3 regions of the Pontimonas salivibrio genome follow, and region 3 is predicted to be linked to each of the others. Evidence: predicted binding sites of a transcription regulator. Region 3 holds the regulator's gene; each other region holds the start of a gene.
The links. Region 3 encodes HrcA, which represses chaperone genes, less so after heat shock. Its sites were predicted from a motif close to TTNGCACTCGNNNNNNNCGAGTGCNAA; they were not measured.
Positions count from the first base shown of each region.

Region 1 (4,192 bases), 460 kb from region 3:
GCGCAATGATTGCCGTGTTAGGGGCGGAGTTGATCAAGAGGGGCCAGGCGCCCTCGCGCATGGATACTTCTGCCCAGTCAACCGTTTCCGCCGAGCATGCTCAGTTGGGGCGCGAGGTTGATGGTTCGTCTAATGGCGGTGATGTGCCCGTGGATGATCCTGAGGTCACTGAATCGTTGACACGCTGGGCCCCCACCGACCCGGTCAGTGCGCCAGAAGCAGAAGCAGAAGCAGAAGCAGAAGCAGAAGCGGCGGAAGGCGTTGATTCTGCGTCCACTGGTAGCGAAGCTGAAGGCGAGGGCGAAGAGGAAGAACGTATTGACGAGGCCATCACCGGCCTACAGCCCACAGTGTCGGCTTCGACAACTAGGGCGCCCACACCGAAGCGACCTTGGCTGCCCACGGTGAGCCTCTCGCTCGGGGTGTTAGGACTCGCGCTGTCGCCTGCGCTTGGTGTGGGAGTGATTCCGGCCATCCTTGCGGTGGTGACTGGACACATTTCCAAGCCCTACCCTCTGGCAAGGAAGGGCACCGTGATGGTGGCTTTGGTCCTTGGCTATCTGGGTATTGCCCTGTCCATCGTGGTGGGTGTGGCCGCGGCAACACCGTTGGTTCGGGCACTGTTAGTCAGCGCAGGGTTGTTACTGCCGGAGGGTTAGACTTGTTTGTCGGCGCGGTCAGCCGGCGGCTGGGACCAGTCGTGTGGCAACGATTGCGACTTTCTTGCCCTGGTAGCGGGTGATGATCAGCGTGCCGGACTCTGAGCCTTGTGGGGAGAGTTGTTCCCGCAGTCTCGCGGGATCAATATCGACGCCTCGTTTTTTGATTTCCAGGGTGCCAATGTTGGCGTCTCGGACCCAAGCGACCAGGTCTTTCGTTTTCAGTGGCAGGACTTTGTGGACGGCGAAACCGGCGGCAAACACGCTGTGGTGTTCCTCGTCAGAGGTGATGTAGGCGATGCCGGGTGAGAGCATTGCGCCGCCCAACATTCCGGCGAGCTTGCCAATGAGCCGGGCCCGAATGACCGCACCGTCTGGTTCATAGAGGTAATCGCGAAGCGGCCCGATATCTGCGTCTGGCGCATCGTTTTCAGCTGTCAGTTCGGCCGAATGCTCAGCACCGAGCACGAGTGCCGATCGCCGAATACCCGGGCGGGCCAGCGCGCCCCACCAGAGGACCACTTCGACAACGCCGCCACTGTGGCTGACCCACTGTGCTTCGGCATCTGCGGGTATCAACTCGCGGTCCATCCCGGGCGCAAGCTTGATCCCACTGGGGCGTGTTCGAGCGAGGGTGAATGCGTCGGTGAGCGAGGGTGACCACTGTTCGGGATTGACAAGGCGGGTTCCGCCCTCTCGTCTTGCAGGATCTAGCCAAATGCCTTCGACGCCACTCAGGTCAACCTGAAGGGCATCAGCGTGTTCGACGGTGACGGAGTCGAACATAGCGAGGTTGTAGCTCGCTAGTGCCGCGGTGTTGTGGTCCGAATCGACAGCGAGGACGGATAGCCCCAGTGCGGCAAAGGCCATCGAGTCTCCTCCGATGCCACAACCCAGGTCGGCGACAGTCCTAATGCCTGCGGCCTGGAAGCGGCCTGCGTGGTGGGCGGCCACGGCAAGACGACTGGCCTGCTCCAAGCCTGTTTCGCTGAAAAGCATCTGACTGGCGTAAGGGCCAAATTTCGCTTCGCCTTTTCGGCGCAGTCGAAGCTGTTCGAGTGCTTGGTGGATGCGTTCGGTCGGGTGTCCGGCGCGGCGGAGGGCTGAAACAGTCTGAACGATGTCTGCACTCGAATCTGACTCGGCGAGAGTGTCGATGAGTATCAGAGTTTCGGACTGGAGCAATACGTCCGCATCGATAGCCACCTCGCTATTGTGGCAGGCTCCGGAGCGCACAATTTTTGGCACTCGGATTGCATGAGTGCTAATTCGTTCGATACAGTAAGACTTAGCACTCAAGTGGTGAGTGTGCTAACCCATTAGTTTCAGAAAGAGGTCAACCGTGTCGGTGTCTATCAAGCCGCTCGAAGATCGCGTAGTCATTCAGCAGGTCGATGCAGAGCAGACCACCTCGTCCGGTCTGGTCATTCCAGACACAGCTCAAGAAAAGCCCCAAGAGGGTGAAGTTGTGGCTGTTGGACCAGGTCGCATGGCAGGAGACAAGCGAGTTCCCATGGACATTTCCGTGGGTGACCGCGTGCTCTACTCCAAGTACGGCGGAACCGAAGTGAAATTCGGAACTGACGAGTACTTGGTGCTCTCGGCCAAAGACATTTTGGCGATCGTCGAGCGCTAACACACGCTTTCCTAAGAACGCCCCGGCCGTGAAGGCCGGGGCGTTCTTGTATGCGGGGCGGGGTGTTCCTCGGCGCTAACCTTGGGCAGTGACATCATCTGAGACGAAGAGTGTTCGCGCTGGCTATGGCTACGCGCTGGGCGCTTATTCGCTGTGGGGCTTCATGCCTCTGTATTTTGTGGCGTTGGCGCCCGCAAGCTCATTAGAGATTCTCGCCTGGCGAATTGTGTTGTCGTTGGTGTTCTGTGTGCTGATTTTGCTGGCGACCGGACACCTGCAGCGAGCGCTCGCGGTACTTCGAGACCGGCGCAGCGCGCTGCTCACCGCGGCGGCTGGGGTGTTGATTTTGGCCAACTGGGGCATTTTTGTGTACGCAACCCAGACCGGGCATGTGATGGATGCCGCGTTGGGGTATTTCATTAACCCTCTGGTGACGGCACTGCTGGGAGTGTTTATTTTGCGTGAGCGGCTGCGCACGGCCCAGTGGGTAGCCCTGGCACTTGGTGTTGTGGCGGTCACGGTGCTCGTTGTGGGCTATGGCGAGTTTCCATGGATATCCGTAGGCCTTGCGTTTTCTTTCGGTTTTTATGGTCTGGTGAAGAAAGGTTTGGGCCAGATGCCAGCCCTCACCGGGTTGACCTTGGAGACAGTGTGGGTGACACCGCTGGCAGTGGGTTTGTTGATCTGGATTGCGCTGACCGACGGCTTGGCGGTCACTAGCGAAGGCGCTGGACTCGTCATGTTGATGTCGTTAGCGGGTGCCGTGACGTCGATACCGCTGTTACTTTTCGCATCAGCAGCGAGGCGCCTGCCTCTGGCAACTGTTGGGTTACTGCAGTATTTAAACCCGATCTTGCAAGCACTGGTGGGAATCTTCATCCTGATGGAACCGATGCCTATCGAGCGGTGGTGGGGCTTCGCCATCATCGTCGTGGCACTTGGCGTTTTCATTGGCGACGCTCTCAAAACCCGGGGGTTAACCGGGAGGTAAGCCAATTTTCCCCAGGAATTTCGCGTCACGATGTTACAGGGCTGTAACCATCCTGTAGTGCCTTGGGCACCCCTGAGCGCTTACGATAGAAGCCGGTTGTGTATCGCACGACCCTTTTTCCCTTGAGGATGAAGAAGAGTATGTAAGGAGCATCATGAGCGTAATTTCGAAGGCTGGGAGTGGTTTTGCCATTCTCGCCGCCTCGGCGCTAGTGCTCAGTGGTTGTGCAGCGGCTGAAGAGCCCGTTGCCGAAGAAACCACTGAGGAAGAGACGACTGAAGAGTCGCCTGCGGCTGAGGAACTAAGTCTGAAGATTGGTACCGCCCTTCCGGTCACGGGAACCCTCGCGTTCCTCGGACCCCCCGAAGAAGCCGGTGTCGCACTCGCCCAGAAGGACATCAACGACGCCGCAGCGGGTATCTCGCTTGAGGTTGTCTTCGGTGACTCGGGTGACCTCGACAACAAGGCCTACGAGACTGAAATTCCCCGTCTTCTGAACGAAGACGTGGCAGCTATCGTCGGTGCCGCATCATCCGGTGTGTCCTTGCAGTTCATCGACCAGGTGACCAAGGAAGCTGGCGTGCTCATGGTGTCGCCCGCGAACACCTCGACAGCATTCTCTGACTACGACGATGCCGGTCTCTACTGGCGTACTGCGCCTGCAGACTTCCTCCAGGGTGAAGCCCTTGGAACTCTGTTGGCTCAGGATGGTCACGAGACTGCCTCGATGATCGTGTTGAACGACTCGTATGGAACCACCCTGCGCGACGAGGCCACCAAGGCCTTCGAAGCTGCCGGTGGAGAAATCCTCGCGACTCCTTCAGTCAACCAGGGTGACACCAACCTGACTTCGCAGATCAGCGAAGCTCTCGCCGGTGACCCCGACGCACTTGTTGTGATCCTCTT
Region 1 covers NZ_CP026923.1:317,594-321,785, forward strand. Annotated here, with positions in the region: partial or broken gene tsaD (tRNA (adenosine(37)-N6)-threonylcarbamoyltransferase complex transferase subunit TsaD) at 1-107, shown strand, start outside; gene C3B54_RS01755 (class I SAM-dependent methyltransferase) at 678-1,865, opposite strand; gene groES (co-chaperone GroES) at 2,002-2,295, shown strand; gene rarD (EamA family transporter RarD) at 2,384-3,286, shown strand; gene C3B54_RS01770 (ABC transporter substrate-binding protein) at 3,441-4,192, shown strand, end outside.
Region 1: groES (co-chaperone GroES) is a predicted target of HrcA. The motif match lies at 1,901-1,927, and genes of this name have one in related genera.

Region 2 (4,192 bases), 390 kb from region 3:
TCGCGCTGATGAACCTGACGGACCAAAAGAGGTCAAAGAGTTGGCTCAAAACGTGAACCAGATGGCCACCCGATTAGAGACCCTTGTCCAGGAGCAAAAATCTTTCGCTGCTGATGCCTCACACCAGTTGCGCACCCCACTCACCGCGCTGCAACTGCGGATCGAACGCGTCCGGGAGGGCCTCCCCGACAACCCCGAATTGGGGGAACGTTTTGATGAAATTGATGGCGAGCTCTCCCGAATGCGTCGCCTCATCGAAGGCCTGCTCGCACTCGGACGCTCCAGCGTGGAGGACGTCACCAGAGCACCCCAAGACATTGGGGCGATTGTTCGTGAACGGGTCGAGCATTGGCGCAGTTTGGCTGAAGAATCCGACGTCAGTATTCAGGTAGCCTCACCCGAATCGGCCATCGTGTGGGCAGTCCCCACCGCGACAGAACAGATCATCGACAATTACATCGACAACGCGCTCTCTGTTATGCCAGACGGCGGAGAACTACACATCGACGTCGCGGTGTCCGATGGGGAAACCGAAGTCCGGGTGAGAGATACCGGACCGGGGATTAGTGCTGAGGATGCTGAGCGGGCCTTTGACCGTTTTTGGCGGGGAGGTGCCACTCACGAAGGCACTGGGCTTGGACTCGCGGTCGTCAAACAGTTGGCGCTCTCCAGCGGGGCTCGGGTATCACTGGAGCCACACCCTGAAGGCGGCACGGTTGCCCGCGCAACCTTTTCCCGCACCGCTTAGCCTTCGCTTATGGGGCGCCTGCCACCGCACACCTCAAGCCCATGCGGTTGCGAAGCTGCTCATTACGCACTGAGGGGGCAGCCAAAGGCTGCCCCCTCAGTGATGATGTTCTTCTACTTAGAAGTCCATTCCTCCGGTGGGGTCACCGGCGGGAGCTGCCGAAGCAGGCTCAGGCTTCTCCGCAACAACAGCCTCAGTGGTGAGGAACAGTCCTGCGATAGAGGCGGCGTTCAGCAGAGCCGAACGGGTCACCTTCACGGGGTCAGCGATACCGGCAGCGAGCATGTCGCCGTATTCTCCGGTTGCCGCGTTCAGGCCGTGACCGTCTTTCAGTCCGCGCACGTGCTCGACCACAACGCCGGGCTCGTGGCCAGCGTTGAAAGCGATCTGACGCAGTGGCTGCTCGATGGCCTGGCGCACAATGTTCACACCAGTGTTTTCTTCACCATCGACCTTGAGCTTGTCCAGAGCAACAGCGGCAGCCTGAATGAGGGCCACGCCCCCACCGGCGACGATTCCTTCTTCAACAGCAGCCTTGGCGTTACGCACAGCATCTTCGATGCGGTGCTTGCGCTCTTTCAGCTCAACCTCAGTGGCCGCACCAGCCTTGATAACGGCAACGCCACCGGCAAGCTTGGCGAGACGCTCCTGGAGCTTCTCACGGTCGTAGTCGCTGTCAGAGTTTTCGATTTCTTGGCGGATCTGCTTCACGCGACCAGCGATTGCTTCAGAATCTCCGGCACCTTCCACAATGGTGGTCTCGTCTTTGGTGACAACCACCTTGCGTGCGCGACCGAGCAGGTCGAGGGTTGCGCCCTCGAGCTTCAGGCCGACCTCTTCGCTGATGACCTGACCACCGGTGAGGATGGCGATGTCTTGCAGCATAGCCTTGCGACGGTCACCAAAACCGGGAGCCTTCACGGCAACCGACTTGAAGATTCCACGGATCTTGTTCACCACGAGGGTGGCGAGTGCTTCGCCCTCAACGTCTTCGGCGATAATCAGCAGTTGCTTGCCCGACTGGATGACCTGGTCAACCACAGGAAGCAGATCCTTAATGGCCGAGATCTTCGAGTTCACGATCAGGATGTAGGGGTCTTCGAAGACCGCTTCCTGACGCTCAGCGTCGGTCACCATGTAGGCGGAGAGGTAACCCTTGTCAAAGCGCATACCTTCGGTGAGTTCCAGGGTGGTGCCGAAAGTGTTGGACTCTTCAACAGTGACCACACCTTCTTTCCCGACCTTGTCGATTGCTTCCGCAATCAGGTCACCAATGGCGGGATCCGCAGCGGAAATCGATGCGGTGGCAGCGATTTCGGCCTTGGTTTCGACCTCTTTGGCGGTGGAGAGCAGACGGTCGGATACGGCATTGACGGCCTTTTCCATTCCGCGCTTTAGGGCAATGGGGTCAGCGCCGGCTGCGACGTTGCGCAGTCCTTCGCGAACCATGGCCTGAGCGAGAACGACCGACGTAGTGGTGCCGTCACCGGCAACATCGTCAGTCTTCTTGGCGACCTCTTTGACGAGCTCGGCACCGATTTTTTCGAAGGGGTCCTCGAGGTCGATTTCTTTCGCGATCGACACACCATCGTTGGTGATGGTGGGGGCGCCCCACTTCTTTTCCAGCACTACGTTGCGACCGCGGGGTCCTAGCGTGACCTTGACGGCATCGGCGAGGACGTTGAGTCCACGCTCGAGACCGCGACGGGCCTCTTCATCGAAAGCAATTAGTTTTGCCATGTCAGTTTCTCGTCCCTCCTGGACGTTTACAGTGAGTCAAATTTGCACTCACAAACTGCGAGTGCTAATTGATTTTGGCACTCTCCGCCTGAGAGTGCAAGTGGACGATCCGGCGTTTACTCCAGCTCCACCTGGCCTGCCGGCACTCCGGAACCTTCGGCAGGAATCAACTCCACCCACGTTTGCCCGGGGGCGAGGAGGACTCGAGCGCCAGACGTGTCGGTCAACTCAATCGGTGCCTCGGGGGCAGCCTTCGACCAGCGCACCTCTAAGACACCACCGCCGGTGGCAACAACACCCTCTCCGGAGTCGACCATTCGAGTAGTCGGAATGTCTTGAATCACTTGAATATCGACTTCAAGCACGACGACGTTTTCCGCGGAAATCTGTTCACCCGAGAGGGCATTGTCTGGTGCACCGTTGGTTTGGTGACGCAGGTAAGACCCCCGCTCGGCGTCATACTCCCAAGTGGGAAAGGACGAACCGCTGAAGAAGACGCGCACCAGGTTGGCCGCCACTCCGTCAGTTGCCGCACTCGACTCGTCCACTTGGGTCGAATAGTTGAACTGCGGTGGGGGTCCCGAACGGTCCTGGAAATAGGACACCAGTTCGGGGGCTCGGACAATCACATTATGCGGAGCGATTTTGTCGCTACTGCGGTAAAAAAAATCCTCCACATCGCTTTGGCCATTGATGGCACTGGCGACTGGCGCATCAAGCATCGCCTCCACAAACCGCTGTTGACCGCCCGAGTAGGCAATGATTCCGCCAAAGGGGCTCACAATGTCGGGATCCATGGGACGGACAGAGCGCACCGGACCCACCTCGGCGGGAAGCGTCGAATGCCATACGGCCACATAACGAGTCAGGCCACCTTCGACCAGTTCCTCAAAAACAATGTCGGCCTGATCCAGACCCACTTGGGGCCTCGCCGCCGGAGCATTATCAATCTTTGCGGCAAGCGAAGGCAGGCTCGAATCGCCGCCATCCAAGGGAAGACCGGTCAGTGGCCAGAGGTCTGCATCGATTTCGATCGATGGCGATTCCGAGTTGTCAATCGGCGCCGACTCATCGGTGGCATCGCCACCGTCTGAACCCGCACCGCTTTGGCAGCCCGCCAGGAGCAGGGTCACAGCGAGAACTGAAGTGGCCGCTCGAATCGCTCTCATACTGCCCTCCCCCGTCATATTCAGACTAACGCCCGAAGGGTGTTAATCCGTGGAATAGTCGGCACCCAACAACACGGTGATATTGGCACCGGGATAGTTGTCGGTAAGGACTACCTCATCAATGCCCAGAATTTGTGCCACCCCAAGGGCTAACGCTTCGTCGTCTTCTTGCTGGTAGGCCACCAGGCTGGTCTCGACGTCTTGCGAATCTGCGTTCGTGAGGGTCTGATCCGGCCAGCCCTCATCGCTTAAACGCTCGCCCGCTCCGGAGGCCAAACCTGCCGTGTCGGTCCCGTTCAACACCGTGAGGGTAATGCCTTCGATCTCATCGGCCGAGGGGTTCACAATCGGCTCGACCGGCTCAGGTTCGGGTTCTGGCTCTGGCTCTGGTGCCGGTTCGGGTTCTGGTTCCTGCTCGGCGATGGCGATTTCTTCTGGGTCGAGCTCTAAATAGTTGTCCGCTTGATCAACCAGAATGATGCCCACCACAGCCACCACGGCACTCACACCCAACACGATTCCCGCAGGAATCAAC
Region 2 covers NZ_CP026923.1:386,914-391,105, reverse strand. Annotated here, with positions in the region: gene C3B54_RS02110 (sensor histidine kinase) at 1-748, shown strand, start outside; gene groL (chaperonin GroEL) at 866-2,488, opposite strand; gene C3B54_RS02100 (DUF3048 domain-containing protein) at 2,605-3,657, opposite strand; gene C3B54_RS02095 (LytR C-terminal domain-containing protein) at 3,700-4,192, opposite strand, start outside.
Region 2: groL (chaperonin GroEL) is a predicted target of HrcA. The motif match lies at 2,530-2,556, and genes of this name have one in related genera.

Region 3 (4,192 bases):
TATTCCTCCCACTGACGGGCTCTTGCCAGAGCAAGCCCGAGAGGGAGCTGCCGCCAAAGATTTTGGGGTTTACATTCACGTGCCTTTTTGTACCGTGCGCTGTGGTTACTGCGATTTCAACACCTACACGCCCGGGGAACTTCCTGAGGTGAGCCCGGAGGATTACCCCGAGCGGGTGTTCCAGGAGTTGGACTTTGCTGCTGGTGTACTCGATGCCTCGGGTGTGCCAAAGCGTGAAGTGCAGACCGTGTTCATCGGTGGCGGTACTCCCACTCTGTTGGCACCGTCCCGGTTGGGGCAAATGCTCAGGAGGGTGGACACACTGTGGGGAATGTCACCTCGCGCAGAGGTCACCGTGGAAGCAAACCCGGACACGTTGGATGCTCAACGCCTTGTGGAACTCGCGGCACAAGGGGTCACTCGGGTTTCGGTCGGGGTGCAGTCATTTGTCCCCCACGTATTGTCCACACTGGATCGAACGCACAATCCGGGCAGTGTCCCCGACGTGATCAGGGCAGCGTCAGACGCCGGGCTACAGGTGTCTTTGGATTTGATTTATGGCACACCGGGAGAGTCCTCCGCCGATTGGCAGGAGAGCCTTGATCGTGCGTTGGAGCTTGAACCCGACCACATTTCCGCCTATTCACTCATTGTGGAACCAGGGACCGCGTTGGCCAGACGCATCCGTAGGGGGGAGCTGGAAGCGATTGATGAGGACACTCAGGCGAGTTTTTATGAACAAGCCGATGAGACCTTTCGCGACGCCGGCTACGAGTGGTACGAGGTGAGCAACTGGTCACATACTTCTGAGGGGCTGTCTCGCCATAACCTCAGCTACTGGTTGGGCTCTGACTGGTGGGGTATCGGACCCGGCGCTCACTCCCACATCGGTGGGGTGCGTTGGTGGAATGTGAAACACCCACGGGCCTATGCCGATCGAGTGAAAGCTGGGCACTCGCCCGCGTTGGGGCGCGAAGTGTTGGATGAACATACTCGTTGGGTGGAAATGGTGATGCTGGGTCTTCGCACCCGACAGGGACTGGCGATTGATTCACTGACCGACCACTACCCGCCGGCTGGAGCCATTCTGCACGAGGCACTCGACGCGGGTTGGCTGCAGCCTGAAGCGTTTACTGCCGGTCGGGTAGAGCTCAGCCTGAAAGGCAGGCTGCTTGCTGATGGGTTGTCGGCGCGGCTGACAGGAGGCTAGGGCAGTTTTCAGGACCACGGTCTGCGCGCAAGTATCATTAGCAGTTGAGTAGTGAGACTGCTAAAGAGGAGGTGGCTAGTGGTTTCTGAGCGTGCTCTCAATGTCCTGCGAGTCATCGTCCAAGACTTCATCGACTCCAGCGAACCCGTCGCGTCGAAGGCGATCGCCGAGAGGCCAGGCTTTGGTGTCTCGGCAGCGACCATCCGAAACGACATGGCGCTGCTAGAAGAAGAAGACCTCATTGCCGCACCCCACACGTCGGCCGGTCGCATTCCCACCGATAAGGGCTACCGAGTGTTTGTCGACAGCCTCACCCACCACAAACCACTGAGTGCAGCCCAACGCTCGGCCATTGAACGATTCCTTGACCAGTCGGTCGATCTGGACGATACGTTGACTCGCACTGTGCGGATGCTGTCGCAACTGACCAACCAGGTCGCCCTCATTCAGTACCCCACCTTCGGCACTGCACGCGTGCGACACGTCGAATTGTTGCCGATGGATAGCGAGCGGGTCATGGTGATTTTGATCACCGACTCTGGTCACGTCGACCAAAGTGTTGTGAACTGGACAGAAATCCCCGATGACGCCGTCGTGGGCGAGATTCGCGCCACCATTAACGAAGCGGTCATGGGGAAAAGCTTGGACGACGTCCAAATTGCCCTCCAAGGCCTACCCGCTCAGGCCAGTCCCGAACGTCGGGAAATCCTTGAACGCCTCGTTGATGGTGTGTGTCGGAACCTGGAAGCCCACCGCACGAACCGCTTGTTGGTTGCTGGCGCGGCAAATCTTGTCCGCACAGAGACCGATTTTTCTGACAGTGTTTACCCTGTTTTGGAAGCGATCGAAGAACAGGTCACTGTGTTGAAACTCTTCACCGAAATGCAAGAGGGTGGTCAAGACGTGTTGGCCAGAATCGGGCGGGAAATGTCGGCACCGCTGTCAGAAACTTCGGTTGTCGCCGGGTCCTACCATTCGGGTGAAACCGACAAGGGCGTGGTGGGTGTGTTGGGCCCTACCCGCATGGACTACCCAGGAAATATGGCGGCCGTTCACGCCGTCGCCCGATACTTGACCAGATTGCTCGATGGGCAGTCAGGAACTGGAGATAAATAGCGTGGCTGTTGACCACTACGAAGTCCTCGGTGTCGCCCGCGACGCCTCGTCTGACGAGATTCGAAAGGCGTATCGCAGGCTGGCGCGGGAGCTACACCCCGATGTCAATAAAGATGAAGGTGCTGAAGACCGCTTCAAGCAGGTCACCCACGCCTACGAAGTCCTCTCGGACGCCCAATCACGTCAGCGCTACGACCGCGGCGGCGACGAACAGGGTGGGTTTGGTCCCTTCGGTGACATCTTTGAAACCTTTTTCGGTGGTGGCGGCCAAACTCGTGGCCCACGGTCCCGCACTGAACGAGGCCAAGACGCCCTCTTACGCGTCGAAGTGGACCTCACAGAGGTGATCTTTGGGACCACCACCACTCTGGAGATTGACACCGCGGTGGTGTGTGACAGTTGTCAAGGTTCGTGCTGCGCGCCTGGCACCCAACCGCGCACCTGCGATATCTGTCAGGGATCCGGGCAGGTACAGCGCACCGTGCGGAGCCTGTTGGGCAACATGGTCACCCAAAGCCCGTGCGGGTCTTGCCGCGGTTTTGGCAGTGTGATTGACCAACCGTGCCCGAGCTGCGCCGGCCAAGGCCGGGTCCGCTCCAGCCAGTCGCTTGAGGTGGAGATTCCTGCCGGTATTGAAACCGGGCAGCGCATCCACATGGCGGGTGCCGGTGAAGTGGGACACGGTGGTGGGCCCGCGGGAGATCTTTACCTGGAAATCCAGGTGCGTGCACACGAAACGTTCGAACGCCACGGTGACGACCTCGTCGCCACCATCGATGTCGACCTGGTCGACGCAATCTTGGGTGCTGAGGCCACTATCGACGCACTAGATGGCCCCGTGGACATCACTATTCGCCCGGGAGTTCAAAGTGAGGATGTATTGACCATCAAAGGCCGTGGTGTGACCAAACTGCGCGGAGCCGGTCGCGGTGACTTGAAGCTGCCCGTCCATGTGGTGACCCCCAGCAAACTGGGTGGAAAAGAAATTGACCTCGTGAAAAAGCTCCGAGAAATCAGAAAACCGCACCCGCCGACGCTGAAGGCCAACCAGTCAGGGACATTCCAGCGTCTGCGTGAGCGATTCTTTGGCGCCTAAACGCTGTGGCGCACCTGTATTTCATTGATCCATTTCAGCGCCTCATTGCAGGCGAAAAAGTAGAACTGTCCGGTGCTGAAGCACGCCATGCGGCCAAAGCGGCCAGGCTTCGAGTGGGCGAAAAGGTTCTGATTGGTAATGGTCGGGGAGTTCTTGCCACTGCTGAAGCCACTGAGGTGAGCGCCGAATCGGTGGCTCTGGTTGTCCTGGATGTCAGCCACACGAAAGGTTGGCAACCCGAATTGTGGCTCGCACAGTCTCTCGCCAAGTCGGGTCGAGACGAACAAGCAATCGAGCAGGCCACCGAAGTGGGTGTCGATCGGATTATTCCCCTCCACGCCCAGCGCTCAGTGGTCCGCTGGGATTTGGACAAAGCCACCCGCGGTGTGGAGCGTTGGCAGAAAATTGTCACTGAGGCGAGTAAGCAGGCGCTACAGCCCCGGGTGGCCAGCGTTGAGCCGGTGTCGACCATTGAGGCGTTGATTGAACGCTCGGTCGAGTGCCAACTCATTGTGTTGGACCACCGAGCTCAGGCCACCGTGTTGGACGTGCCAATCGATGGGCTACCAGAAGCACTGCCGATTGTGGTGGCTGTCGGGCCAGAGGGCGGATGGAGTGACCAGGAATTTGATGCTTTGTCTACTGCGGGCATTTCGCTGGCGAAACTGGGCCCGGGCGTCCTGCGCGCATCTAGTGCAGGACCGATTGCCCTGGCACTACTGCACGCCAGGCTTCGCCACTGGTAATCCCTTCTCACTCTCGGGAAGGCC
Region 3 covers NZ_CP026923.1:774,427-778,618, forward strand. Annotated here, with positions in the region: gene hemW (radical SAM family heme chaperone HemW) at 1-1,210, shown strand, start outside; gene hrcA (heat-inducible transcriptional repressor HrcA) at 1,289-2,326, shown strand; gene dnaJ (molecular chaperone DnaJ) at 2,328-3,422, shown strand; gene C3B54_RS04010 (16S rRNA (uracil(1498)-N(3))-methyltransferase) at 3,428-4,168, shown strand.